DNA from 4 places in the Lysinibacillus sp. JNUCC 51 genome. Region 1 is predicted to be linked to each of the others. Evidence: riboswitches for the same ligand, from Rfam matches in the RefSeq annotation. Region 1 holds a riboswitch; each other region holds the start of a gene.
What was found. A riboswitch is a leader RNA that binds a small molecule or an ion and turns the genes downstream of it on or off. The one in region 1 is predicted to bind thiamine pyrophosphate.
Positions count from the first base shown of each region.

Region 1 (6,267 bases):
GGATGGCAATGAAACAAAAGGAGATGCCTTAGAATTTTCATCGAAATTTAAAGGGTCAAATATTAGTGTGGATATAGTGCCATTTAACAAACCTGTTGCTAAGGATGTATCCCTGAAAAGCTTTGTCACACCACAAGTTGCTTATGTAGGTGAACAGCAACAGCTAGTCACTGAAATAAATGCAACTGCAGCAGAACGAGGAGAGCTATTATTATACGAAAACGATAAGCTTATTTATCGTGAGGCAGTGGAGCTTGCTGAAGGTTCAAATATTTTTACGTATAAACATTCAGCAACGGCTGAAGGGCTTGTAAAATATGAGGCACTCGTGCAGGTTGAACAGGATGCAATTTTTGAAAATAATAAATTAACAAGCGTCACGATGGTACAAAGTGAACCACATTTACTAATTGTTAATGGCTATGATACGGCATCACCAATTGCAGCAGCGCTTGGCAAACAATCAATTGCCTATGATGTTGTAAATGCTAGTAGTCTGCCAAATGAACTCTCTAGTTATTTACAATACAACGCCATCATTTTTGATAATGTGCCAGGGCATTTAGTAGGCGAGGCAAAAATGAGTGTCATTGAGCAGGCAGTGAAAAACTTCGGTGTCGGTTTTACGATGGTCGGTGGCGAAAATAGCTTTGGCTTAGGCGGCTATTTTAAAACACCAATCGAAACTTTACTACCTGTTGAAATGGAAATTAAGGGAAAAGAGCAATTGCCATCATTAGGGCTTGAAATCGTACTTGACCGCTCTGGAAGTATGTCTGGAGCAAAGCTTGAGCTAGCTAAGGAGGCAGCCGCTCGCTCAGTTGAAATGTTACGAGATGAGGATACGCTCGGGTTTATAGCCTTTGATGATCGACCTTGGGAAATTATTGAGACAGGGCCACTTGGCAAGAAGGAAGAAGCGGTGGATACAATTTTATCTGTAACGCCAGGGGGTGGTACCGAAATATATGGATCGCTTGCTAAAGCTTATGAAAATCTAGCTGATTTAAAGCTACAGCGTAAGCATATTATTCTATTAACTGATGGTCAGTCACAGCCAGGTAACTACGAAGACTTAATTGCACAAGGAAAAGAAAATGGCATTACTCTTTCAACGGTTGCAATTGGTCAAGATGCTGATGCCAACTTACTTGAAGCACTCAGTGAGATGGGCAGTGGGCGTTTCTACGATGTTGTTGATGAGCAGACGATCCCCTCTATTTTATCTCGTGAAACTGCCATGATTTCACGCACATATATTGAGGACAACCCATTTTATCCAACTATATTTAATGCATCTGGCTGGAATACGTTATTTGCAAATGGTGTACCTAAAATGAATGCATATATAGGTACGACAGCAAAGCAGGGGGCCACTGTTATTGCAGAAAGTGAGAAGGAAGATCCAGTACTTGCAGAATGGCAATATGGCCTTGGTAAAACATTCGCCTTTACTTCCGATTCGACAGGGAAATGGACGGGGGACTGGGCAAGATGGCAAAATTGGGGCACATTTTGGCAAACGCTTATTTCAAAAATGCTACCAAGCTATAACGATGTTGCCTATGATGTACGGCTAGAATCTGACGGTTCATTTGTCATCACTGACCCAACAAATGAAGCGGCGTTCTTAGATATTGTTGCTGTTAATGAAGCGGGTGAGGAACTTGAAACTCAGCTTGAAACAATTTCAGCATCACAAGTTCGAGCAGTCGTACAAGCAGAACCAGGACTAATCTTCTTCCGCATTGCGGATGAAGAACAGGCCATTTATCAGGCAGGCTTAAGTGTACCTTATAGTGCTGAGTATGAATTACGACCAGTGAATGATAAGCTAGTCGAAGAACTAACAAAACAAACAGATGGCTCCGTGTTGAAAGAACCGAGCGAAGTGTTCCGTGAATTTACTAAAAAAGGTGCGGAACGCCAAAATATTGCTACATGGCTTTTATTAGCAGGGATGCTATTATTCTTCATTGATATTACCATTCGACGCTTTGGTTGGAGCTTCTTAACTAGGCCGAAGAAAAAAGAGCAGCTTGTCGAGGAAAAACCAATACATGCAGAGGACACAAATGTTGCCCAGATATTAAAGGGCATGAAAAAACGATCTTAGTAAATTAAAACGATGGTTCATCGCTTTTTAGCAATGAGCCATCGTTTTTTGTCATTCTATGGCTATCATCAAAATACTGTATTTTCTAAAATGTTCTGATAAATCGAAGAAACATTCCGATAAAGTCTGAAATTGTTCCGATAAATTTCAAAATTGTTCCGATAAATCTCTCATCCCTTCAAAAAGGGTTTATGATTTATAGAAGAGTATTTAGGTTAGTTACAAATACTGACTTACGCAAGTTGCTGGCAACGACAATGCCTAAGATAGCACCAATAGTACTTGAAGTTAAAAAGGCTGGCATGAAAAATAAAGCAGCAACAGATGTCCCCATTAATAAATGTGCGTAAGGTACTGCAATGAGTGAGGCGATGATACCTGTACCGAACATTTCACCAACACCTGCTAGCCATTGCTTGCCGCTGTATTTATAGGCGAGAGATGCACATATTGCACCAATAACACTTCCAGGTATAGCTAGTAATGAGCCTGTGCCTGTTAAAATACGAATGATTGCTGTGACAAAGGCGACCATAACGGTAGGAACAGGTCCAAGAATGATAGCGCCAATAACATTAATGGCATGTTGTACAGGGTAGGCACGCGCAATCCCCGTAGGTATTGAAACAAAGATAGAACCTGCTACGGCAATTGCTACTAACAAGGCCATGATTGTTAATTTTCGAATTGACATAATTTCGACTCCTTTTTAGTATTTAGTGATTCGCTGATAAACCCGACAAAAAAGCCGCTTCCTAAAAGCAATAGGAAGCGGCCCTGCATTTACATAACAAAAAGCAAGTGTCGCCACTTCCCTCCGCTAGTGTGAACTAGATCAGGTTCAAAGGGTCCGTATATGACCATATACGTCTCAGCCTTTTAAAGACTCCCCTAGTGGTAAGAATTTAATTGTTAGTTTTTATCCTAATAATGTAGCACACTACTAAAAATAGTCAATAACTTTTCAGACTAATTTGAATCAGGATGCATAAGGTGTGGTGCTTTTTTCATTGTCCAAATAAGGGCAATGAAGAAGCAAGCCATTAAAATAATAGACCCGAAAATATAAGGACTGTTCATATTCCAATCGAATAACAGACCTGCTAAAGCTGGACCAATCATATTACCGAGACTCATATACGCATTGTTCAGACCAGCTGCATAGCCTTGTTCATTTTCAGCAAGCTTTGAAATCAGTGTGTTGACAGCTGGGCGAATCAATGTCGTAGCCGTAGAGAAGATTGTCGCTACAATTAAAATAAGTGCAAAGCCAGATGCGAATAATATTAAGAAAATCGCAACGGCTGCAATAAATAAATTGACTAACACTACTTTCATTTCGCCAAAGCGATTAAACAGCGGTGTAATAACAAACATCTGTACAACAACACCAAAAGCGCCGCCCATTACTAATATAATGGCGATATCAGTAGGTGTGTAATTAAACTTTTCTGTCACAAATAATGATAATGTTGTTTGGAAGTTAGCAATTCCGAAAGAGAATACAAGCATGATAATTAGCATGACAAAATAAGGCATTCGGACTGAACGGGCCATCTGCTTTACAAGATTATCCTGCTTCTGCGTCTCTTTCGCTGTGTTCGGTTTTGTAGCAGGTAATAAAAAGAACGATAAAATAGCTGCTAAGATAGCTGCAAATCCAGCCGTATAAAATGGAAAATGTAAACTTACTTTTGAGAGGAATCCACCGATACCTGGTCCAATCATAAAACCAAAGGACATTGCTGCCCCTATCATCCCCATACCTTTTCCACGTTCCTCGTATGTTGTGACGTCAGCCACAAATGCCATTATAGGAGGTGCCACAAATGCAGATCCAAGTCCACCTAAAAAGCGTGCCAAGAAGAGCATCCACACATCTGTAGATAGTCCGAAACCAATTTGTGCAAGTCCTGTAACTATAAGACCGAAAATAATGAGATTTTTACGACCATATTGATCGGAAAGATTCCCAGCAATTGGAGAAAATACGAATTGTGCTAAGGCGAACGTTGCAATCAACATGCCAAGTACTTGTCCTGCAGCACCAAAAAGTTTTAAATACTCAGGCATGACAGGAATAATAATTCCGATACTCCCCATTGCGATAAACATATTAAACATTAAAATATACAAAGCCGCCTTATTAGACTTCTGCTGGGTCATCGAATACCCCTTTCTTTAATCAAATATACTACAGTCTACCACAAGGCTTGTACGTTTGCTATTGACTATAAGTCTGAAATAGACCCAGAAACTTATCTCCAGCTAAACAACAAAAAAGCTGTTCTCAACATAAAGTGAGAACAACTTTAACTTCTTTCAGCAGGAGTCGCCTACTTTTATAGGTGGTGGTATGAATAAGGGTTTAAGGTACTTTTCAGAGGGTGTCTAAACATCTGCTGCTGACGCTACGCTTTCGCGCAAAAGACATCTGTACCTGTCGCTACGCTTTCGCGCAAAAGACATCTGTACCTGTCGCTACGCTTTCGCGCAAAAGACATCTGTACCTGTCGCTACGCTTTCGCGCAAAAGACATCTGTACCTGTCGCTACGCTTTCGCGCAAAAGACATCTGTACCTGTCGCTACGCTTTCGGTACAAAAGACATTTGTAACTGCCGTTTCACTTTCGTTACAGAAAACATTGCTGAAATAAGTTAAGCCTACGGCGGATGTCACGGAATCGGAATGGAGTTCACATAGGATGTTAGCCTAAAATCATCGCATCCAAGCGATAACGGCTAACTGACCTGCATCACGCAGGCCTAAGCACAAAGCCGATTCCTGACGCAATTATGCCGAGGCATAATTGATAGAGGTTATCGAATACTCATTTTAAATTCTAAGAACAGTTCATTGTATTTGCCTAAGTAATCAGGACCTAGGTTTTTATAAACTTCTAATGTTTTACGTTGTTCTTTCGAAGGATAGAAACGCTCATCAGATACAACTTCTTTATCCATTAACTTCATCGCTGCAACATTAGGGGTAGAATAGCCTACATAATCAGCGTTTTTAGCACCTGATTCAGCTTTTAGCATAAAATTAATGAAAGCATGTGCACCATCAATATTTTTTGAAGTTTTTGGGATAACCATATTGTCAAACCATAAATTTGAGCCTTCTTTTGGTACAGCGAAGTCTAAATCTTCATTTTCTGACAGCATGTCTGCTGCTTGACCAGACCAAGTGAGTGCTACAGCAGCTTCATTATTAACCATCAGCGGTGTTATTTCATCTCCAATAATGGCTTTAACATTTGGCGCCAATGTGATTAGTTTATCAGTAGCTTTACGCAACTCCTGGTCATTTAAAGAGTTTAGAGAGTAGCCAAGGTTGTTTAAGCCCATACCAATTACCTCACGTGCACCGTCTACTAAAAAGACTTTACGTTTTAACGAAGGATCCCATAAGTCCTTCCAAGATGAGAAGTCTAGATTTCCAACGAGCTTTGGATTATAGACAATGCCGACTGTTCCCCAGAAATATGGAACGGAATATTTATTGTCGTCATCAAATGGTAAATCTAAAAAATAAGGATCGATATTTTTAAAATTAGGGATTTTCGTTTTATCTAAAGGAATAAGCAAGTTTTCTTCCTTCATTTTTTCAATCATATATTCAGAAGGTACTGCAATATCGTAAGCCGTACCGCCTTGTTGAATTTTTGTCATCATTGCTTCATTGGAATCAAACGTTTCATAGATGACGTGAATGCCTGTTTCTTTTTCAAATTGCTTCAGCAAATCCGGGTCAATATATTCTCCCCAGTTAAAGATTGTTAATGTATCTTTACCACTTTTCCCACCGCCGGCACTTAGGGCGTCAGCAGCATAGAATAAAAGGGCGGAAACGACAAGGATTGCGACTGTTGCTTGAATTAATTGCTTCATTGAGTTCCCCCCGTTCTTTTATTAGCGCGGCTTGTAATGAAGTAATAGCCAACTACGACGATAACCGTTACAAAGAATACTAAACCAGAAATAGCGTTAACCGTTAAGGAAATACCGGCACGTGCCATAGAGTAAATTTCAACAGATAAAGTACTGAAACCGTTACCCGTCACGAAAAATGTTACCGCAAAATCATCTAGAGAATACGTTAATGCAAGAAAGAACCCTGCAAAAATACCAGGTCGAATATACGGTAA
Region 1 is NZ_CP065545.1:1,458,361-1,464,627, reverse strand. It holds gene JNUCC51_RS07395 (VWA domain-containing protein) at 1-2,116, shown strand, start outside; gene thiW (energy coupling factor transporter S component ThiW) at 2,313-2,810, opposite strand; TPP riboswitch at 2,912-3,019, opposite strand; gene JNUCC51_RS07385 (MFS transporter) at 3,086-4,282, opposite strand; gene JNUCC51_RS07380 (ABC transporter substrate-binding protein) at 4,937-6,010, opposite strand; gene JNUCC51_RS07375 (ABC transporter permease) at 6,007-6,267, opposite strand, start outside.

Region 2 (6,267 bases), 2.2 Mb from region 1:
ATGAGCAGCTTCACTTGCGCTCTGTGACACTAACCACCCTAACTCCATTAATCACAACTATCACAAAAATAAAGAGCTGTCTCTAAGTAATGAGACAGCTCTAGCCATTATTCTTCGTTTTTTCCCTCTAGATTTTCAGGTTCTGGGTTTTCCTCTAGAGGTACAGATTCAGTCTTTTCTTCTTTAATTGGCAAAGATGGTTGCACAATATCTTTTTCAATATAAACTTTTTCATGAACGACTGTTGTATCCGCGAAATAATCATGTAGACCTTGATTGTTTGGTAAAATGCCTACAAGAATATAAAGTGGCATAAAAATGCTGTTGATGATACGCCCTATCCAATCACGGAATAACACATCTGACCAAGTCAGTTTCTCATGCTTTAATGAAATAACACGTAATCCAAATATCATTTTCCCTAATGTTTGCCCGAAAAATTTCGTCATTAATACGAAATAACTGTAATAAAGTATAGCGGAAATAATCGAAATTGGTGCGTACCATACTGTTTCAGATAATGACCAATCCATTAAATAAAAAATTGGGTTGACGAGAATTCCACCTACAGCTGCAATAACGAATCCGTCTAATAAAAATGCCCAAAACCGTATCCAAAAGCCTGCCGTTTTTAACGCATAATTTTTATTAGTAATTGGCCTATCTATTAGGAAGGCATTATCCATAGAGGGTGAACCTTGCATAACAATTTCATTGTTTGTCATTGTACTCCCTCCTTAGTTTTCGCCATATAAGTACATCATTTTTGGTGCTTTATAATCTGCCATAATTTTCATCAGCATTTTTTCTTCTGCAGAAGGACCAAACATTGATCCAATCTTCATCCCAACATATGATTGCCAGCCACCCACATCATATGAATACTCAAATAATTCTGCGTCCTCTAAACCAAAGTCTTTACGCAATGCAGCAATTGTTGCTTCCTCATCGCCAATCTCATCTACTAAGCCCGCTTCAAGAGCCTTCTTACCACTAAGAATTCGACCATCGGCAACTTTTTTCACATCGGCTTCAGACATATTACGCCCTTTTGCTACAATATTAACGAATTCCTGATAAGTTTCATTAATCATGTCTTGCATCATAGCACGCTCTTCTGGTGTCACTTCACGCATTGGGCTAAGCATATCTTTATGTTCACCTGATTTAAACGTTTCATATTTAATACCGACTTTTTCCGCTAACGCCTGATAATTAATAGATTGCATAATGACACCAATCGAACCTGTAATTGTATCACGTTGCGCAAATATTTTATCTGCAGGTGCTGATATGTAATAACCACCTGAAGCTGCCATCGAATCCATAGAAACATAGATTGGAATTTGTCGCTCTTCTTTAATTTTCATAAGCTTTTTATAAATTTCTGCTGATTCCTTTACACCGCCACCTGGTGAATTAACACTTAAGACGATACCTTCCACAGTATCATCATATAAAATATTATCTAATTGATTTAAGAAAAATTGATGATCATAAGAAACTGCTTGCCATACTGTACTTGAGCCAACATCTTGAATCGTACCATCGACCTTTAAGTATGCAATACGTTTATCCATTTCGCCACTTTCCTTAACTTCTTCCATTACCGTCAATTCGTTTCCAGCTACCAAGCTATCAAAATTGCTAAAGAAATCCGATTTAAATATTGCAAAAATAGTATTGATTCCTAATGAAAATACTAATAGTACACCTGCAATTATTAAAGCGGCCCACCTTTTACCATTCATACCATTCCGCCTCCTCATAACGTAATACGATTGATACCCTAATTTGTTTCATACTTATCGCAATAATAATGTGGTCTTATCACGGTGATGAGCCAATACTATTGCTTTAAACTATTCAACCTATAATACATTACCTAATTTCATAAAAAAAATCAAAGTTCATAAAAGAAGCAGGAACTTTGATTTTCGACATTATTTCCTAGGAAATTAATGATGATTGATATAATGGATTTTTTCTTGTTCACGTAATTCGACACGGCGAATTTTGCCTGATGTAGTCTTTGGTAGCTTAGTTACAAACTCGATTGCACGAGGATATTTATAAGGGGCTGTTAAAGTTTTTACATGGCTTTGTAGTTTTTTTATAAGTGCTTCATCTCCAACTACTCCATCAGAGAGCACAACAAATGCTTTTACTAGATTTCCACGAATTCCATCTGGACTCGCCACAACAGCAGTTTCTTTTACTGCTGGATGCTTAATTAATGCATCTTCTACCTCAAATGGGCCAATCGTATACCCAGACGAAATGATGACATCATCGCCACGTCCTTCAAACCAAAAATACCCATCCTTATCTTTATATGCACGATCTCCAGTAATATACCAATCTCCTCTAAACTGTAAATTTGTACGTTCTGGATCGTTTAAATATTTCTTAAATAAAGCGGGTGTTTCACAGTGTACAGCAATATCTCCAACTTCTCCAATTGCAGTAGGATTTCCAAAATCATTGATAATTTCAACAGTATTACCCGGAGTAGGTTTGCCCATTGAGCCCATTCTAGCCTCCATCCCTACCATTGTACCAACAAGTAATGTATTCTCTGTTTGTCCATAACCATCTCGTACTTGTAGATTAAAGACCTCGGAAAATACTTTTATCACTTCACTATTTAAAGGTTCACCCGCTGACACAGCCTGACGTATTGTACTTAAATTGAAGTCTTGCAAATTTTCAAGACCTGCCATAAATCTGTATTCGGTCGGTGTGCAACACAGAATATTAATATTGAATTTTTCAAGCAATGCAAGATATTTCGCCGCATCAAAGTGACCTTTGTAAACAAATGCTGTTGCACCACTTCCTAAAGTAGCAAGGAACGGGCTCCAAATCCATTTTTGCCATCCTGGAGCTGCTGTAGCCCAAACAATGTCGCCTTCTTGTACACCTAACCAATTTGGAGCAGTAGTTCGTAAGTGCGCATAACCCCAGCTATGTGTATGAACAGCTGCCTTTGGATTGCCTGTTGTACCACTCGTATAAGCTAAAAATGCAATGTCTGTACTCTTAGTCGGTGTAGAACTTATGTAAGTCGTAGGTTGATTTTGCATTTTTTCTAGCAACGGCTGCCAAGGTTCGTGTGCATGACCAATGACAAATTGCTGTAGTTCTTGTAAATTCCCCACACTATCGAATTGTTCAATATAAGGCTCAAATGCAACAACGCCTTTTGCATTGGCATGATTAATTCGATATTCAATATCCTTTGTTCTTAGCATTTCCGAACTAGGGATAATAGTTAAACCTGCCTTTAAGGCGGCAATATAGACGATATACGCTTCAACTGATCTTGGTACCATAACTAATATAACATCACCTTTTTTTAAACCTTGGGATGTAAATACATGCGCTGCCTGATTCGCCTTTTCAAGTAATGCTTGATATGTTAAGTACTGAATTTCCTCATCTTCGTTATAAACTAATAATGCATTTTTTGTAGCATCCTGTGCATATTTTTCAATTTCCTCTGAAATGTTATACCATTCTGGTGCGATTAAATCTTCTCTGTTCATGGCAAATGCCCCCTTTTGATACGCTCATTATAAAACTCAATTTTTATCATTTTCAATGGAATTCACTCCAATTCATTAAAGTCGTGACAACTATCATGCTCTGCTATATGGCATCAGTCACGTATTGATGCTATCCATTCGAATTTAACTTTAGTGCCGTTTTCGACATGAAGAAAAAACTCCCTATTGAACACGAATGAATAATATGGTACATTTTGGTCAACTAAAAGCATGATTGCAGGGGGACTCATTTAGAGTTGAGAAGGTAAAACCTGACCCTTTGAACCTGTTAGTTAATACTGACGTAGGGAGCAATTCACATCTATTTACTGATGAAAGGCTCTTTTGCGTGGTTTTTTCTACACGAAAAAGAGCCTTTTTTGCACGCTTACGTCCATCCAACAAGGAGGACTTAAAATGGTATTTCAAACGATCCGTAAACAAAATCCACTTATTCATTGCATTACTAATTATGTTGTGGCTAATTTTCAAGCAAATGGCTTATTAGCAATAGGTGCTTCTCCAGTCATGGCTGATGACAGTCATGAGGTTGAAGAAATGGTCGCAATTGCCTCAGGCTTACTGATAAATATCGGTACCCTTAACGAACGAATGAAAGAATCAATGTTACTCGCAGGAAAAAAAGCAAATGCTCTTGGTATTCCCGTTTTTTTAGATCCTGTCGCTGCTGGTGCAACAACTTACCGCAAACAAACGGTACAGCAATTACTGGAGAACATAAAATTTGCGGCTATTCGTTGTAATATTGGAGAGCTTGCTGCTATAGCCAATGTAGAATGGCAACAAAAAGGCGTAGATAGTGGTAGTGGTTCAATTTCTTTAGAAGTTGAGGCACAAAAAGTAGCTCAACTCTACAATTGTATTGTTATTGTGACCGGCGAAGAGGATTTTATTACTGATGGCAAACATCAGCAATGGGTTACAGGTGGAACTTCTCAAATGACAGAAGTTACTGGAACAGGTTGCTTATTGAGTGCAATTTGCTGTGCTTCCTACGCTGCAGGAAATAAACCATTTGACCAATTAATAGAAACATTATCGCTTTATAAAAAAGTAGCAGAGCAAGCCGCTTCTTTAACACAATATATTGGCGATTTTCAAATTGCAGTATTGAATGAACTACATCGCCTTTCCAAGGAAGGTGAAGAATGATGCATATTGTAACGACAATTGCTGGTTCAGATAGTGGTGGCGGTGCAGGTATTCAGGCTGATTTAAAAACATTTCAGGAATTAAAGGTATTTGGTACGTCTGTTATTACAGCTTTAACCGCCCAGAATACTCTTGGTGTATCGGATGTCTTACCAATTGAAGTTAGTTTTGTTGAAAAACAACTCCAAGCACTAGTTGAAGATTTTTCAATAAGCGCCGTTAAAACTGGAATGCTGTTTTCTTCTGAAATAATCCAATCAATTTCACAGATTTTAGCTGAAATAAATATTCCGCTTATTGTAGATCCTGTCATGATTGCAAAAGGTGGCGAAAGCTTATTACAGCAAGAAGCAATTGAAGCATTACGCAATTATTTGCTACCTTTAGCAACAATCGTAACACCGAACATTCCTGAAGCCGAAACCCTTTCTGGAAGGAAGATCAATTCTTTAGCAGATATTAAAGAAGTAGCTAAGGTCTTATTACAAATGGGCGTTCAATGCGTCATTATTAAAGGCGGTCATTTAGTGAATGAATGTTATGCTACAGATTATGTATTTTTCCAAGATGGTCATTCATTTTCCATGAAGTCCACTCGTATTGCAACAAAAAATACGCACGGTACAGGCTGTACGTTTTCCGCTGCACTAACTGCTTTTCTTGGTCGTGGACTACTTTTAGAAGAAGCGATTAAGGAAGCTAAAAAATTTATTCAATTAGCAATAACTCATGATTTATCTATTGGTAATGGCCATGGTCCTACAAATCATTTCGCTTATCAAAACTTTAAGGATTCTTGCGAGGTGATCATTTCATGAAACGTGACGATTTACAGCTATATTTTATAATGGGTACAGGTAATGTTTTAAATCAAGAACCATTAAACGTTTTAGAGAAAGCTCTGCAATCTGGAATTACTATGTTTCAATATCGGGAAAAAGGACTAAATGCACTCACTGGGCAAGCCTATGAAGATTTTGCTCGCAAATGTCAAAAGCTCTGTCAACAGTATCATATCCCGTTTATCGTCAACGATAATGTAGAGCTAGCAATAAAACTTAGAGCGGATGGCGTTCATATTGGACAAGAGGATTTTCCCGTGTCGATGGTACGTAAAAAAATCGGTAATATGATTCTAGGTGTTTCTGTCCATTCACAAGCTGAATTACAAACGGCTCTACAATATGGTGCTGATTATGTAGGAATTGGTCCAATTTTTCCAACCACTTCTAAAAGCGATGCCAAACCACCTCGTGGAACTGATTTTTTACAGCAAGTTCGGATACAATATCCTGAGCTCCCTATCGTTGCAATTGGAGGTATTAATCGCTCTAATGCTCATACGGTATTTAAAGCAGGTGCGGATGGAATAGCAGTTATTTCTGCAATTTGCCAAAGTGAGGATATTTCAAATACAGTCTCTACACTTAAATCATTTGTAGGATAAAGTGAAACTTTAATCAGGGGTCTTTTTACCCCACTGAGTTTACGGGTAGTTAACTCCACCTATTTCTTTGCTCTCATTGAATTGAAATGGGAGGAACTG
Region 2 is NZ_CP065545.1:3,638,478-3,644,744, reverse strand. It holds gene JNUCC51_RS17595 (RDD family protein) at 108-725, opposite strand; gene sppA (signal peptide peptidase SppA) at 738-1,751, opposite strand; gene mbcS (acyl-CoA synthetase MbcS) at 1,959-3,548, opposite strand; TPP riboswitch at 3,778-3,876, shown strand; gene thiM (hydroxyethylthiazole kinase) at 3,966-4,721, shown strand; gene thiD (bifunctional hydroxymethylpyrimidine kinase/phosphomethylpyrimidine kinase) at 4,721-5,539, shown strand; gene thiE (thiamine phosphate synthase) at 5,536-6,168, shown strand.
Region 2: linked by a shared signal. The riboswitch ahead of thiM (hydroxyethylthiazole kinase) and the one ahead of thiW (energy coupling factor transporter S component ThiW) in region 1 are both predicted to bind thiamine pyrophosphate.

Region 3 (6,267 bases), 740 kb from region 1:
TGAGCAAACAAATCTATTAGCCTTAAATGCAAGCATAGAAGCTGCTCGTGCTGGTGAACATGGTAAAGGTTTTGCAGTTGTCGCTGAGGAGGTACGAAAGCTAGCAGAGCAATCCAGGAATGAAACAGAGGTTATTAAACAAACGGTAGACAGCATTCTTAAAAATTCTCAGCAAACAGTTGCTGTCATTGCCTCAAACGCGGGCTTAATACAAGCTCAAAATGAGTCAGTACAAAGCACAGAGGTTGCATTTAAAGAAAATAGTGAGCTTTCTAGTTCTATTGCAACGTCAATTAGTGAGTTAATGATTAAACTTTCTCATATGTTAGAGCATAAAAATCAAGCGATTATGGCAATCCAAAGTATTTCTGCTATTTCTGAGGAGACTGCTGCATCTGCAGAACAGGTAAGTGCATCTTCTATTGACCAACAAGCGGAACTACAAAAGGTTGCAGAGTCCATCAATAATATGAACGAAATTTCAAAAGAATTACAAGAGGTCATTAATCGCTTTAAACTTGCTTAATGGAATTATATGAAAGACTGCGTCAATATTTTTGAGGTAGTCTTTCTTTTTTTATGGTAAAAGAATGGCTATGAGTTAACTATGAAGTACATTGACCGAGCATAAAAACAGCACTACTATAGGAGAGGGAGGGGGGACATCGCTATGGTGTATCTCGGTATGATATTTTTTCAAATTGTAGCTCCGATTTTAGTGCTTCTAGTGCTTGGTGCAGTTTTACAAAAGAAATTCCGCTTTAATTTAAAGGCATTATCTCAACTTATTACATATTGCTTCATGCCAGCAGCTGTTTTTGTGAATTTATATGAAACGAGTATAGAGCTGTCTGTGCTTGGGGAAGTTGCGTTATTTATTCTACTCTTTATCGGAAGCCAAATGGTGCTTAGTCACTTTCTAGTAAAGGGACTCGGTTTAGAAAAAACAGAGGCGGCAGTGTTTAAAAATAGTGTTGTCCTAATTAATTCAGGTAACTATGGTATTCCGGTGGCACAAATGATTTTCGTGACCCAGCCGATTGGAGTAGCGATTCAGGTCATTCTCGTTATATTTCAAAATATGACGACCTATACTTACGGCTTGTACAATTTAATTTCTTCAACAAAATCGGGCATGTCTATTTTGAAAGACTTCCTCAAAATGCCTATAATTCATGCACTTATTATTGGTGTTGCCATGAACTATTTTAATATCGCTATTCCGCAGTTTGTAAAAATTCCAATAGACCATGTGGCAGATGGCTTTATCGCTGTTGCATTAATAACTTTAGGGGCGCAACTATCACAGCTTGAAATCAAATCCATGTTTAATAAGCTTGTATTCATTAGTTGTTTTACACGACTAATCATAGGGCCAGCTGTAGCATTGTTAATCATTTTTGCGCTTGGTCTTGATGGTGTCGTGGCACAATCACTTTTTATAGCTAGTTCGTTCCCGACATCAAGAAATAGCTCTAGTCTGGCATTAGAATATGACGTAGAATCGGCAACTGCTGCACAAACTGTTTTGTTTTCAACGATTGTGAGCTGTATTACAGTGACGATTGTGATTTACGTAGCGGAGCTGTTGTTCACCTAACTGCTGGGTGTTATTCGGAATAAGATAGGGTGACAGCCCATCTTGAGTAAGTGGCTATCCTTCTGATATTTTAAAATAGGCTAATCATTAAAAAGTTAGGGATCATATGTTTAAAAACGTATTTAATGTAAATAGTTTGATTGGAGTGGAGGATGGGTGACTCCTTGGGGATTAGCGAATAGAGGAACGAAGGCTAAAATCATCACGTCCTGTGATAACGCCTTCGTGACCAACATCGTGTTGGCCCGAGACTCTGGAGCGAAGCGAAGCGGCTCATCGGACGCCCCCAGGAAGCTCTGCTCTGCGCGAAAGCGAAGCGACAGCAACAAAGCGCCCAGCCGGAACGGAAATCAACCACACGTTTTAATGATAAGCCAAAAATAATCAAATGAAGCTTCCATCTCTTAGCAATATCTGCTACACTATCATCAAACTTAATAGTATTAACTAGGGGAGTCTGATGAGTCAGGCTGAGAGGGAAACGCATAGAGGTTTCTTGACCCTTTGGACCTGATCTGGCTCATACCAGCGTGGGAAAGTTAACCATTATTGCAACCATGTTATTTGCAATAACTATACCTTTACATTCTTAGCCGGATCCAAATTTTTTTTTGGATTCGGCTTTTGTCTTCATTCAGCGAAAGAGTCCTATCTTTGAAGGTGATGAGATGAATGTGGTTAAGATTCCTTATCAGTGGGTGCCAAACACCTGCTGAAAATAGAGGAACTCAGTCTAAGAACGCCAAGTCCTGTGGCAACGACTGAGTGACCAACATCATGCTGCTGACGCTATGCTTTCGCGCAAAAAACATCTGTTGGCCTAAAGCCTCCGGCGGATGTCACGGATTTTCAAAGGAATGAAATGTGCGGGCACAATTACGCCAAGGCGAAATTGATTTTCTGTTGGGGTGAGCTAGATTCGGTCCTTGTATAAATGTAAAAGGGAGCGAAGTAGTTTATGACAACAGTTAGCGACAAGAATATTACGATTATGTCAAGTTTTGAAGGAAGTAAAAAAGTTTATGTAGAAGGTTCTCGACCAGATATTTTAGTGCCAATGCGTGAAATTGGTCTAAGTCCAACGACAGGAAGCTTCGGTGAAGAGGAAAATGCGCCAGTACGTGTTTATGATACGAGTGGCCCGTACACTGATCCTGCTTATAAAGTGGATATTACGAAAGGATTGCCAGCTTTACGTAGTGCATGGATCAAAGAACGCGGTGACGTTGAAGAATACGAAGGTCGAACTATCAAGCCAGAAGATAATGGATTCCGCAAAGCGGATGATCCACGAATGAATGAAAATGTTTTTCCGGATTTATCTAGAAAGCCTTTGCGTGCGAAGAAAGGTAAAAATGTAACACAGCTTCACTATGCACGAAAGGGAATTATTACTCCAGAAATGGAATTTGTGGCGATTCGTGAAAATATGGATCCAGAATTTGTGCGTTCAGAGATCGCGGCAGGACGTGCTATTTTGCCATCAAATATTAATCACCCTGAGGCTGAGCCAATGATTATTGGACGTAACTTCCACGTGAAAATTAACGCCAATATTGGAAATTCAGCGGTGTCATCCTCTATTGCAGAAGAGGTAGAGAAAATGACGTGGGCTACACGCTGGGGTGCTGATAACATTATGGATTTATCTACTGGTAAGCATATTCATACGACACGTGAATGGATTATCCGTAATGCCGCGGTGCCAGTAGGGACAGTGCCGATTTATCAAGCGCTAGAAAAAGTAAATGGTGTGGCAGAGGATTTAACGTGGGAGGTGTATCGTGATACGTTAATCGAACAGGCTGAGCAAGGTGTTGATTACTTCACGATTCATGCAGGGGTATTGCTACGCTATGTGCCATTAACGGCTAATCGTGTAACAGGCATAGTGTCTCGTGGGGGCTCGATTATGGCGCAGTGGTGTTTATATCACCATCAAGAGAGCTTCTTATATACTCATTTTGAGGAAATCTGCGAAATTATGAAAACCTATGATGTTGCCTTCTCTTTAGGTGATGGTTTACGTCCGGGTTCAATAGCAGATGCAAATGATGAGGCTCAATTTGCAGAGTTGGAAACGCTAGGGGAATTAACGCAAATTGCCTGGAAGCATGATGTACAGGTGATGGTAGAAGGACCAGGGCATGTACCGATGCATCTTATTAAAGAGAATATGGACAAGCAGTTAGAGGTGTGTAAGGAAGCTCCTTTCTATACTTTAGGGCCACTGACAACAGATATTGCTCCTGGCTATGACCATATTACATCGGCAATTGGTGCTGCGATGATAGGTTGGTTTGGTACGGCAATGCTATGTTATGTGACGCCTAAAGAGCATCTAGGCTTACCAAATCGTGAGGATGTTCGTGTAGGAGTTATTACGTATAAAATTGCTGCACACGCTGCAGATTTAGCGAAAGGGCATCCGGGAGCACAGCAGCGTGACGATGCACTCTCTAAGGCGCGCTTTGAATTCCGCTGGCGCGATCAATTCAATCTTTCGTTAGATCCAGAGCGTGCAGTCGAATACCATGATGAAACGCTGCCTGCAGAAGGGGCAAAAACTGCGCACTTCTGTTCAATGTGTGGACCTAAGTTTTGTAGTATGAGAATCTCGCAGGATATCCGTAATTATGCAAAAGATCAAGACCTAAATACGACTGAAGCGATCCACAAAGGTATGCAGGAAAAGGCTGAGGAATTTAAAAAGGCAGGCAGTCAAATTTATCAATAATTATCAAAGGGCTTGTGTCTATCAAATTAGGCACAAGCTTTTTTGTCGTTAAGATAAAAAAGCTCCATGTGAAGTTGTGCCCTTCACATGGAGTAGAAAGTTGGATTTGGATATCAATAATAGTGGAAAATTAGACGTTAGTTGGTTGTTTTACGTATGGGTTTGAAAGATCTACGCCTTCTAATGAAAGACCCATAGCTTTTGCTACCCCTTCACCATATGCTGGATCAGCTAAATAGCAGTGAAGGATATGACGACGTTTGATGAACTCTTCAACTGACGCCATATCATTAGCAGTATTTTCGAATAGGCGTTGTTGCTCTTCGGCAGTCATTAGGCGGAATAATTTACCTGGTTGCTCGAAGTAGTTGTTGTCGTCTTCACGGAAGTCGTGGATACCAGCATTACCGTCAATACGTAATTCAGGCTCTTTGTAGTCTAGATTATGCTCCCATTCACCATAGCTATTTGGTTCATAGCCTAAAGTTGAACCAAGGTTGCCATCGAAACGCATAGCACCATCGCGGTGGAACGTACGGAATGGGCATTTTGGTGCGTTTACAGGAAGCATGTAGTGGTTCACACCTAAACGGTAGCGTTGTGCATCCGCATATGCAAAGATACGACCCTGTAACATTTTGTCTGGCGAGAAGCTGATACCAGGGATAATGTTAGAAGGGGCAAATGCAGCTTGCTCAACTTCAGCAAAGTAGTTGTCCGGGTTTTTATTTAACTCGAATTCACCCACAGGAATTAATGGGAAGTCTTTTTTATACCATACTTTTGTTAGATCAAATGGGTTATATGGTAATTTACGAGCTTGCTCCTCTGTCATTACTTGAATGTACATTTTCCATTTAGGGAAATCGCCTTTATCAATTGCATCATATAGATCGCGTTGTGAAGATTCGCGGTCGTTACCGATTACTTCATTAGCCTCAGCGCCAGTTAAGTTTTTAATGCCTTGCTCTGTGCGGAAGTGGAATTTAACCCATACACGCTCATTTTCAGCATTAATAAAGCTATAAGTATGAGAACCGAAACCATGCATATTGCGGTATCCAGCCGGAATACCACGGTCAGACATAACGATAGTTACTTGGTGAAGTGCCTCTGGTAATGAAGTCCAGAAATCCCAGTTTGAATTAGCGTTTTTCATATTTGTACGTGGGTCACGTTTTACTACGTGGTTTAAATCTGTAAAGTGTAAAGGATCACGGAAGAAGAATACAGGTGTGTTGTTACCAACTAAATCCCAGTTACCTTCTTCAGTATAGAACTTAAGTGCAAAGCCACGAATATCGCGCTCAGCATCTGCTGCACCACGCTCACCTGCAACTGTGGAGAAGCGTGCAAACATTTCAGTCTTTTTCCCAACTTCTGAGAAGATTTTTGCTTTTGTATATTTAGTAATATCATGCGTTACAGTGAAAGTACCGAATGCACCTGAACCTTTAGCGTGCATACGACGTTCAGGAATAACTTCACGGTTGAAGTTTGCTAATTTCTCAACTAGCCATACATCCTGAAGTAATAGAGGACCACGAGGACCTGCTGACATTGAATCATGGTTGCTTACTACTGGAGCGCCACCTGCTGTTGTAAATCGACGGCTACGATTATTTTCGTTTGTCATATTAGTTTACCTCCTGAAGAAAAAATTGTGAGTCAAACTCTTCATCAATAACTATAACAAATACAAACTAGAATTGCTAGTAAATTATAATTATTATTGTTAAAGAATTTATATATTAAGATATAAACTATAAATATATGCTAGATTTAAAGGGCTTATGAATAACTTTTACCAAAAATCTAGCTTTTTTAAACCATTTTCGAGAATTACTTAAAAATAAGTTATGGAGAAGAGGGCAATCGAGAATAAAAGAAATTAAAATGAACTCTTTCGTTTATTTATTCTTATTGAAAA
Region 3 is NZ_CP065545.1:2,201,336-2,207,602, reverse strand. It holds gene JNUCC51_RS10615 (methyl-accepting chemotaxis protein) at 1-526, shown strand, start outside; gene JNUCC51_RS10610 (AEC family transporter) at 671-1,600, shown strand; TPP riboswitch at 2,040-2,154, shown strand; gene thiC (phosphomethylpyrimidine synthase ThiC) at 2,559-4,337, shown strand; gene JNUCC51_RS10600 (catalase) at 4,468-5,973, opposite strand.
Region 3: linked by a shared signal. The riboswitch ahead of thiC (phosphomethylpyrimidine synthase ThiC) and the one ahead of thiW (energy coupling factor transporter S component ThiW) in region 1 are both predicted to bind thiamine pyrophosphate.

Region 4 (6,267 bases), 1.7 Mb from region 1:
CCGTTTAACAAATACGGATATTACAGAATTACGTGCTGAACAGGAAGAGTTAAATAAATTGATTGCTAAGCTTGAAGGTATTCTTAATAGTGAAGCAAAACTTGTTCGTGTTATTAAACAAGAACTACTCGACATTAAAAAGCGCTTTGCGGAGCCACGTCGTTCAAAAATCGAACAAGAAATTGAAGAAATCAAAATTACGTTAGATGTCCTTGTCCCAAGTGAAGAGGTTGTAGTGACTGTCACAAAGGATGGCTATATTAAGCGTACATCTACACGTTCACATGCAGCTTCGAATGGTCAGGATTTTGCGATGAAGGATTCCGACTATTTATTATATGAAGCCAATTTAAATACACAGCATCATCTTCTGCTGTTCACAAATCGAGGCAATTATATTTATCAGCCTGTTCATGAACTACCTGATATTCGTTGGAAGGATCTTGGGCAGCATATTTCAAGTATTGTGCCGACTGGGGAAGATGAATCTATTATAGCTGTATATGGATTTGAGACATTCGAACAGGCCAATACGTATATTTTAACGGCTACGAAAGATGGACAAATCAAACGTTCACCTTTAGCGGATTACGCTGTTACACGTTATTCGAAGCCAATAAAAACGATGAATGTTAAGTCAGGCGATGAAATGATATTTGCAGGTATTGTGACAGACAATGCAGAATTAATGTTAACGACAGATACTGCCTATGCTATTCGTTTCCCAATGGAGGAATTACCGGTAACTGGCGTAAAAACAGGTGGCGTCAAAGGGATTACACTGAAAGACGGAGAAGCATTAGTCGGCGTCAATGTTTTACCGCCAAACGACACGGCATATGTTGCGATTGTGACGCATCGCGGTGCTGTGAAGAAAATGAATGTTGCCGAGGTAGAGATGACGAGTCGTGCAAAACGCGGCTTAAAAGTGTTAACAGAATTAAAAGCGAACCCACATCGTATCGTAGCTGTAGTTAAGGTAACTGATGAGGAACAGTTAATGATTGAAACGGAAAAAGGTATGCAAGAGATCCTTGATGTGCAAGCATTAACTCGAGCAGATCGCCATTCAAATGGCTCCTTTAAAGTGGATATATCTACAGACGGTGCCATTTCAAATGTCTTTGCGGTCAAAAAAGAAGAGAAATAACATTAATAGCCCATGCTCCTTTGAGCACTGGGCTATTTTCAGTTATATGGAAACCGATGAGCTTGGTGCTAGTGTAATATTACAATCTAAGAAGGGGGATTGTAATGTTACAAATTCCCGAACTTAAATAAAACAATAAAGTCGTTAGAAAATCTAAGTTTTATTACATAATATCGACCGATTTCCGAAATAGGTGGAAAAACAACCTTTAAGATGAAACAGGTACTTTTCTTTCATTCTGTTCACTAACTTTAGCGTATAGCGATTTTGTTATTATGTAGTACAAAAATGTACCAGTTAATCCGAGAATAAGGAGTAGTCCGCTCATATATATGGGGCGAATCCACTCTCCAATAATGATTAATAACGAAGATATAATCATTGCTCCGTACATAGTCAAGCTATTAAAAGCCATATAGGTGCTACGAGCGTTTGATGGGGCAAGTTCTCCTATCATCGCCTGTTTAATAGGGATATACATCAACTCACCAATTGTTCCAATAAACATGGCGATAAAAAGAAACAACAGGTTATTTGAAGAAGCAAAACACTAAAACATATTGAAAAAATTAGCATTCCTGTAACAAGAGTCCAGCGATCACTGCATTTTTTAAATAAGAATAATACAACACTTGATAAGAGAACTACAAGAATAGTATTCTCTGTTCGGAGAAAACCAAGCATTTTTGTGCCGTCCACGATGAAATCAATACCAAACAATGAAGCTGATTGCTGGGGTATATCTTTATCAAGACGAATCCCAATATAGTTCGATAAAGACTGTTCCAAGGTAAAGATCAAGATTGCTCCTAAAATATAAAACATAAACAGCTTATCTTTTAAAACGGTTGAATAGGTTTGAAACATCTCTACTAGTGAAAATTCTTTCTTATGAGTAGAAGAAGTCTTAGATGAAGGTTCTGGTAAGTAGGTTTCTGTGATAAAGAATATGGTCATGAATACAGATAGCAATGAAATTAGTGAAATCCCAATAAATAGCTCAAATAAGTAGTTTTTAAAAAGAAATGCGCCAATGATTCCTCCAATTGCAGTTGATAAATTCCCCAACCAGTAGCTAATTGTAAATACAAGCTTTCTCGACTCGGAATTAGTAACATCAATAATCATAGCTTGTGCGGCTGGCTGAAACATTCCTCCACAAAACATATTGATGATAAAGAATGCGGCAGAAATATATGGAAGGTTAAACCAAGGTGAATTACAAAGTGCTATAAACAGATACGAAAGCAATATACCAATTTAAGCATAAATCATTATTTTTTTTCGCCCAATTTTATCTGAAATATGCCCTCCGATAAATCCTCCAATGCCCCCGCTAATCACTATTATTATAAGAATAATACCCGTTTTAGTAGCTCCGATATTTTGAGTAAAATAAATTGCCAGAAAAGGTATAACAGCCATAGAAATAAGGCCGCCTAGAAATTGCATGACTAGGCGAAGTTTGATGTTGGGATGGATATCTCTCAATTTCATATAAATCACTCCTCGTATAATAAGTAAGCGCTTTTCCGATAAAGGAAGTGGTGGTCTCATTTACTCTTTTTATGTTTTCCTAATTGAGGCCTGCATAGCTAGGGGAGTCAAAAAGGAAATCATCCAAACTATTTTTCATGTGGAAAAAAATATTGTCTATAGATGCCGCCCAGTTTTTTGAGGTTCCTAATTTTATTGGGTACATGAGAAGGATGGAAAAGGCTTATGAATTAGAGATAGGTCCAAATAATCTTAGGGCTTGTCTCGTTATATCCTTCCACACCCTGTTTGTATACTCATCGATAAACGTTAAACGCATTCCGTTTAAAATGGATAGGTATGACTAAGTAATTAATGAAGGTGACTCTTCATAAAAGTAACCAAGCCTTTGACCTGCTTCAATAACCGGATAAATACAGTCTATGAATAATTTAACAAAATCATCTAGTTCTTTAAAAAGCTTTGGAAATCGTTCAGGTCTTGCAAGAACCTGTTGAATTAATCGTAGGTATTCACTTCTCGTTGCAAAAAGTTGCACATGACAATCTATCATTTTCTTAATTATTTCAAGAGGCTCACCTGTAAAGCGTTCTTCTATTTCAATAAAATATGGTTTGATTTCCTCCAAGGGTTCCAATATTGCCGCTTCATAAAGTTCTTCTTTTGAATTAAAATACGTAAATACGGTGCCAAAGCTAACTCCTGCTGCCTTAGCAATTTCGGCCACTTTTGTCATTTTCACTATATAATTTAATTGCGGCATTTAAAATTGTAGATCTTTTTCTTTTCTTTTTTTCATCATTAGTAAGTATCGAATTCATTTTGTTACTCCTTTCATAATAAATGATTGATTAATCAATCAAGTTTTATTGTAATTTGTTTCCATTGTCAATATAATAAAGGGTTTTTTTCTATATTTACAGGTAGTTAAAATATTTATGGCGCTTTCAGTAAATCGAGCCTTGTCATTTCCGGATAGGTATGGGTATAATAATCACGAAAAGTTCATATGGAAAGAATGTAGGGGGGCTGGTGTTGCCAGCTGAGATTGTGTCCGATAGACGCTGACCCTTTGAACCTGATTTGGCTCGTACCAGCGTAGGGAACATCTATTCAAAAAGTAAAAGTTTTTGATATTGTTTGCAAAACGTCTGGGAAGAATCCTAGGCGTTTTTTATGTTTTCAGACTTCGCTTTCTTCTGGTAAAAACATTCATCATTCATAAACACTTTCACATTACTTACTTGGAGGATTCAGCATGAAAAAATGGTTATTCATCCTGATGGCTGTACTTTTAACTTTAGTGGGCTGTAGCGAAAAAGAGGTTAAAAAGGATGCTAAAGGATTAACGAAAGTGTCAGTCGTTCTTGATTGGACACCGAACACAAATCATACAGGTTTATATGTAGCGAAAAAACTTGGCTACTTTAAGGAACAGGGCTTAGATGTTGATATTTTATTACCTGGCGAAACGGGAGCCGATCAGCTTGTGGCGTCTGGCAAGGCTCAGTTTGGAGTAAGTTATCAGGAAGGGATTACACAGGCACGTGTGCAGGATGTACCTTTAGTATCGATCGCAGCGATTATTCAACATAATACTTCTGGCTTCGCATCCACTGCATCAAAAGGCATTACGTCACCAAAGGATTTTGAAGGTAAAACATACGGTGGCTGGGGTGCACCACTTGAAAAGGCTGTACTACAATCACTAATGCAAACAAAAAATGCAGATATTAATAAGTTAGATATTGTCAATGCGGGAGATTTAGATTTCTTCACAATGATGAAAAAAGATATTGATTTTGCGTGGATTTATTATGCATGGACAGGTATTGAAGCAGAATTGCGTGGCGAAAAACTAAACATGCTATATTTAACAGATTATAGCGATCAGTTAGATTATTACACACCTGTACTTGCTACAAATGAAAAAATGATTAAGGATGATCCTGAGACGGTAAAAGCATTTGTCGCTGCTGCAGCAAAGGGTTATGAATATGCGATAAATCATCCAAAAGAAGCAGCTGATATTTTACTTGAAGCGGTACCTGATTTAGATAAGAACCTTGTCCATAAAAGTCAGGAATGGCTAGCAGATAAGTATCAAGACGACGCTGCACAATGGGGCGAGCAAAAGCTATCTGTTTGGGAAAACTACGCGAAATGGATGACAGATAACAAAGTTTTAGAGGGCGAATTTAACGCAAAACAAGCATTTACAAACGACTTTTTACCGAAAAAGGAGACGAAGTAGTATGGCAAACTCATTAATTAGTGTACAAATTATCCCGAAAACTGAAAAATATGAAGATGTTATCCCGTATGTCGATGCAGCGATTGCTGTTATAGACGCATCAGGGGTGAAATATGAAGTTCATCCGTTAGAAACGACAATGGAGGGCGAGCTATCGACTTTACTACAAATCATTGAAAAAATGAATGACAAGATGATTGAGCTTGGCGCTATCAATGTCATTACGCAAGTGAAAATTTTATATAAGCCATCAGGTATTACAATGGATACGCTAACGGAGAAATACCAGTGATGAAGCAAGCTGTTAAACAAGGAAGGACGATAATTTTTATCGCCTTCCTCTTATTCATATGGGAACTTATTGTCCGTTTTGCAGACGTGCCACATTGGCTATTGCCTACACCAAGTTCCATTTTGAAAGAAGGCTTTCAATCGTATGAGACGTTTGTGCCACATGCTTTAGCGACTATTCAATTAGCACTTCTAGGTCTTGCCATCGGAATATTATGTGGGCTAACGGTTGCCGTGCTATTACATCGTTTTACATTTGTGCGAGAGCTGTTTTATCCTATTCTCATTATGTCACAAAATGTCCCTGTGCTCGTCCTAGCACCGCTCTTAATCATTTGGTTTGGCTTTGGTTTATTGCCAAAGCTTATTATTATTTGTCTTGTGTGCTTTTTCCCAATTGTTATTTCGGCAATGGATGGCTTTCGTCAAACTTCGCCTGAACTCAAGCATTATTTTGAAATGATTGGGGCTACGAAAGCACAAACCTTTTGGAAGCTAGAATGGCCCTATGCGTACCCGGCGATTTTTTCAGGCATTAAGATTGCCGCAACGTATAGCGTTATGGGAGCTGTAATTGCGGAATGGTTGGGTGCGAAAAAGGGGATTGGTGTCTATATGACATTAGCACAATCTTCATTTCGAACAGATCGAGTGTTTGTAGCGATATTTGCCATCGTATTTTTAAGTTTATTATTATTTAGTGCTATTCAATTATTAGAAAAACTTGTTGTGAAGGGGAGAGGACGCCATGTTAAGCATTCAAAACATTGATAAATCCTTTGATGCTCTTCCGGTTATTCGCAATTTATCTTTTGAGGTGAAGGACGGGGAATTTGTTGCGATTATCGGTCCGTCAGGTAGTGGAAAAAGTACACTCTTTCAATTAATTGGTGGTGTTACTTCTATTGATAAGGGCGTTATTTTATTAAACGATACAGATATCCAGCAAAAAAGAGGGACGATTGGCTATATGCCTCAGCAGCCCTGCTTACTACCGTGGCGTACGATATTAGAAAACGTCGCGATTGTCGAGGAGCTTCATCGAAAACCAAATGTTGAACTTGCCAAGGAATGG
Region 4 is NZ_CP065545.1:4,911,062-4,917,328, forward strand. It holds gene parC (DNA topoisomerase IV subunit A) at 1-1,150, shown strand, start outside; gene JNUCC51_RS23785 (hypothetical protein) at 1,359-1,658, opposite strand; gene JNUCC51_RS23790 (MFS transporter) at 1,631-2,401, opposite strand; gene JNUCC51_RS23795 (hypothetical protein) at 2,411-2,647, opposite strand; gene JNUCC51_RS23800 (TetR/AcrR family transcriptional regulator) at 2,991-3,410, opposite strand; TPP riboswitch at 3,660-3,769, shown strand; gene JNUCC51_RS23805 (ABC transporter substrate-binding protein) at 3,906-4,901, shown strand; gene JNUCC51_RS23810 (thiamine-binding protein) at 4,903-5,193, shown strand; gene JNUCC51_RS23815 (ABC transporter permease) at 5,193-5,963, shown strand; gene JNUCC51_RS23820 (ABC transporter ATP-binding protein) at 5,941-6,267, shown strand, end outside.
Region 4: linked by a shared signal. The riboswitch ahead of JNUCC51_RS23805 (ABC transporter substrate-binding protein) and the one ahead of thiW (energy coupling factor transporter S component ThiW) in region 1 are both predicted to bind thiamine pyrophosphate.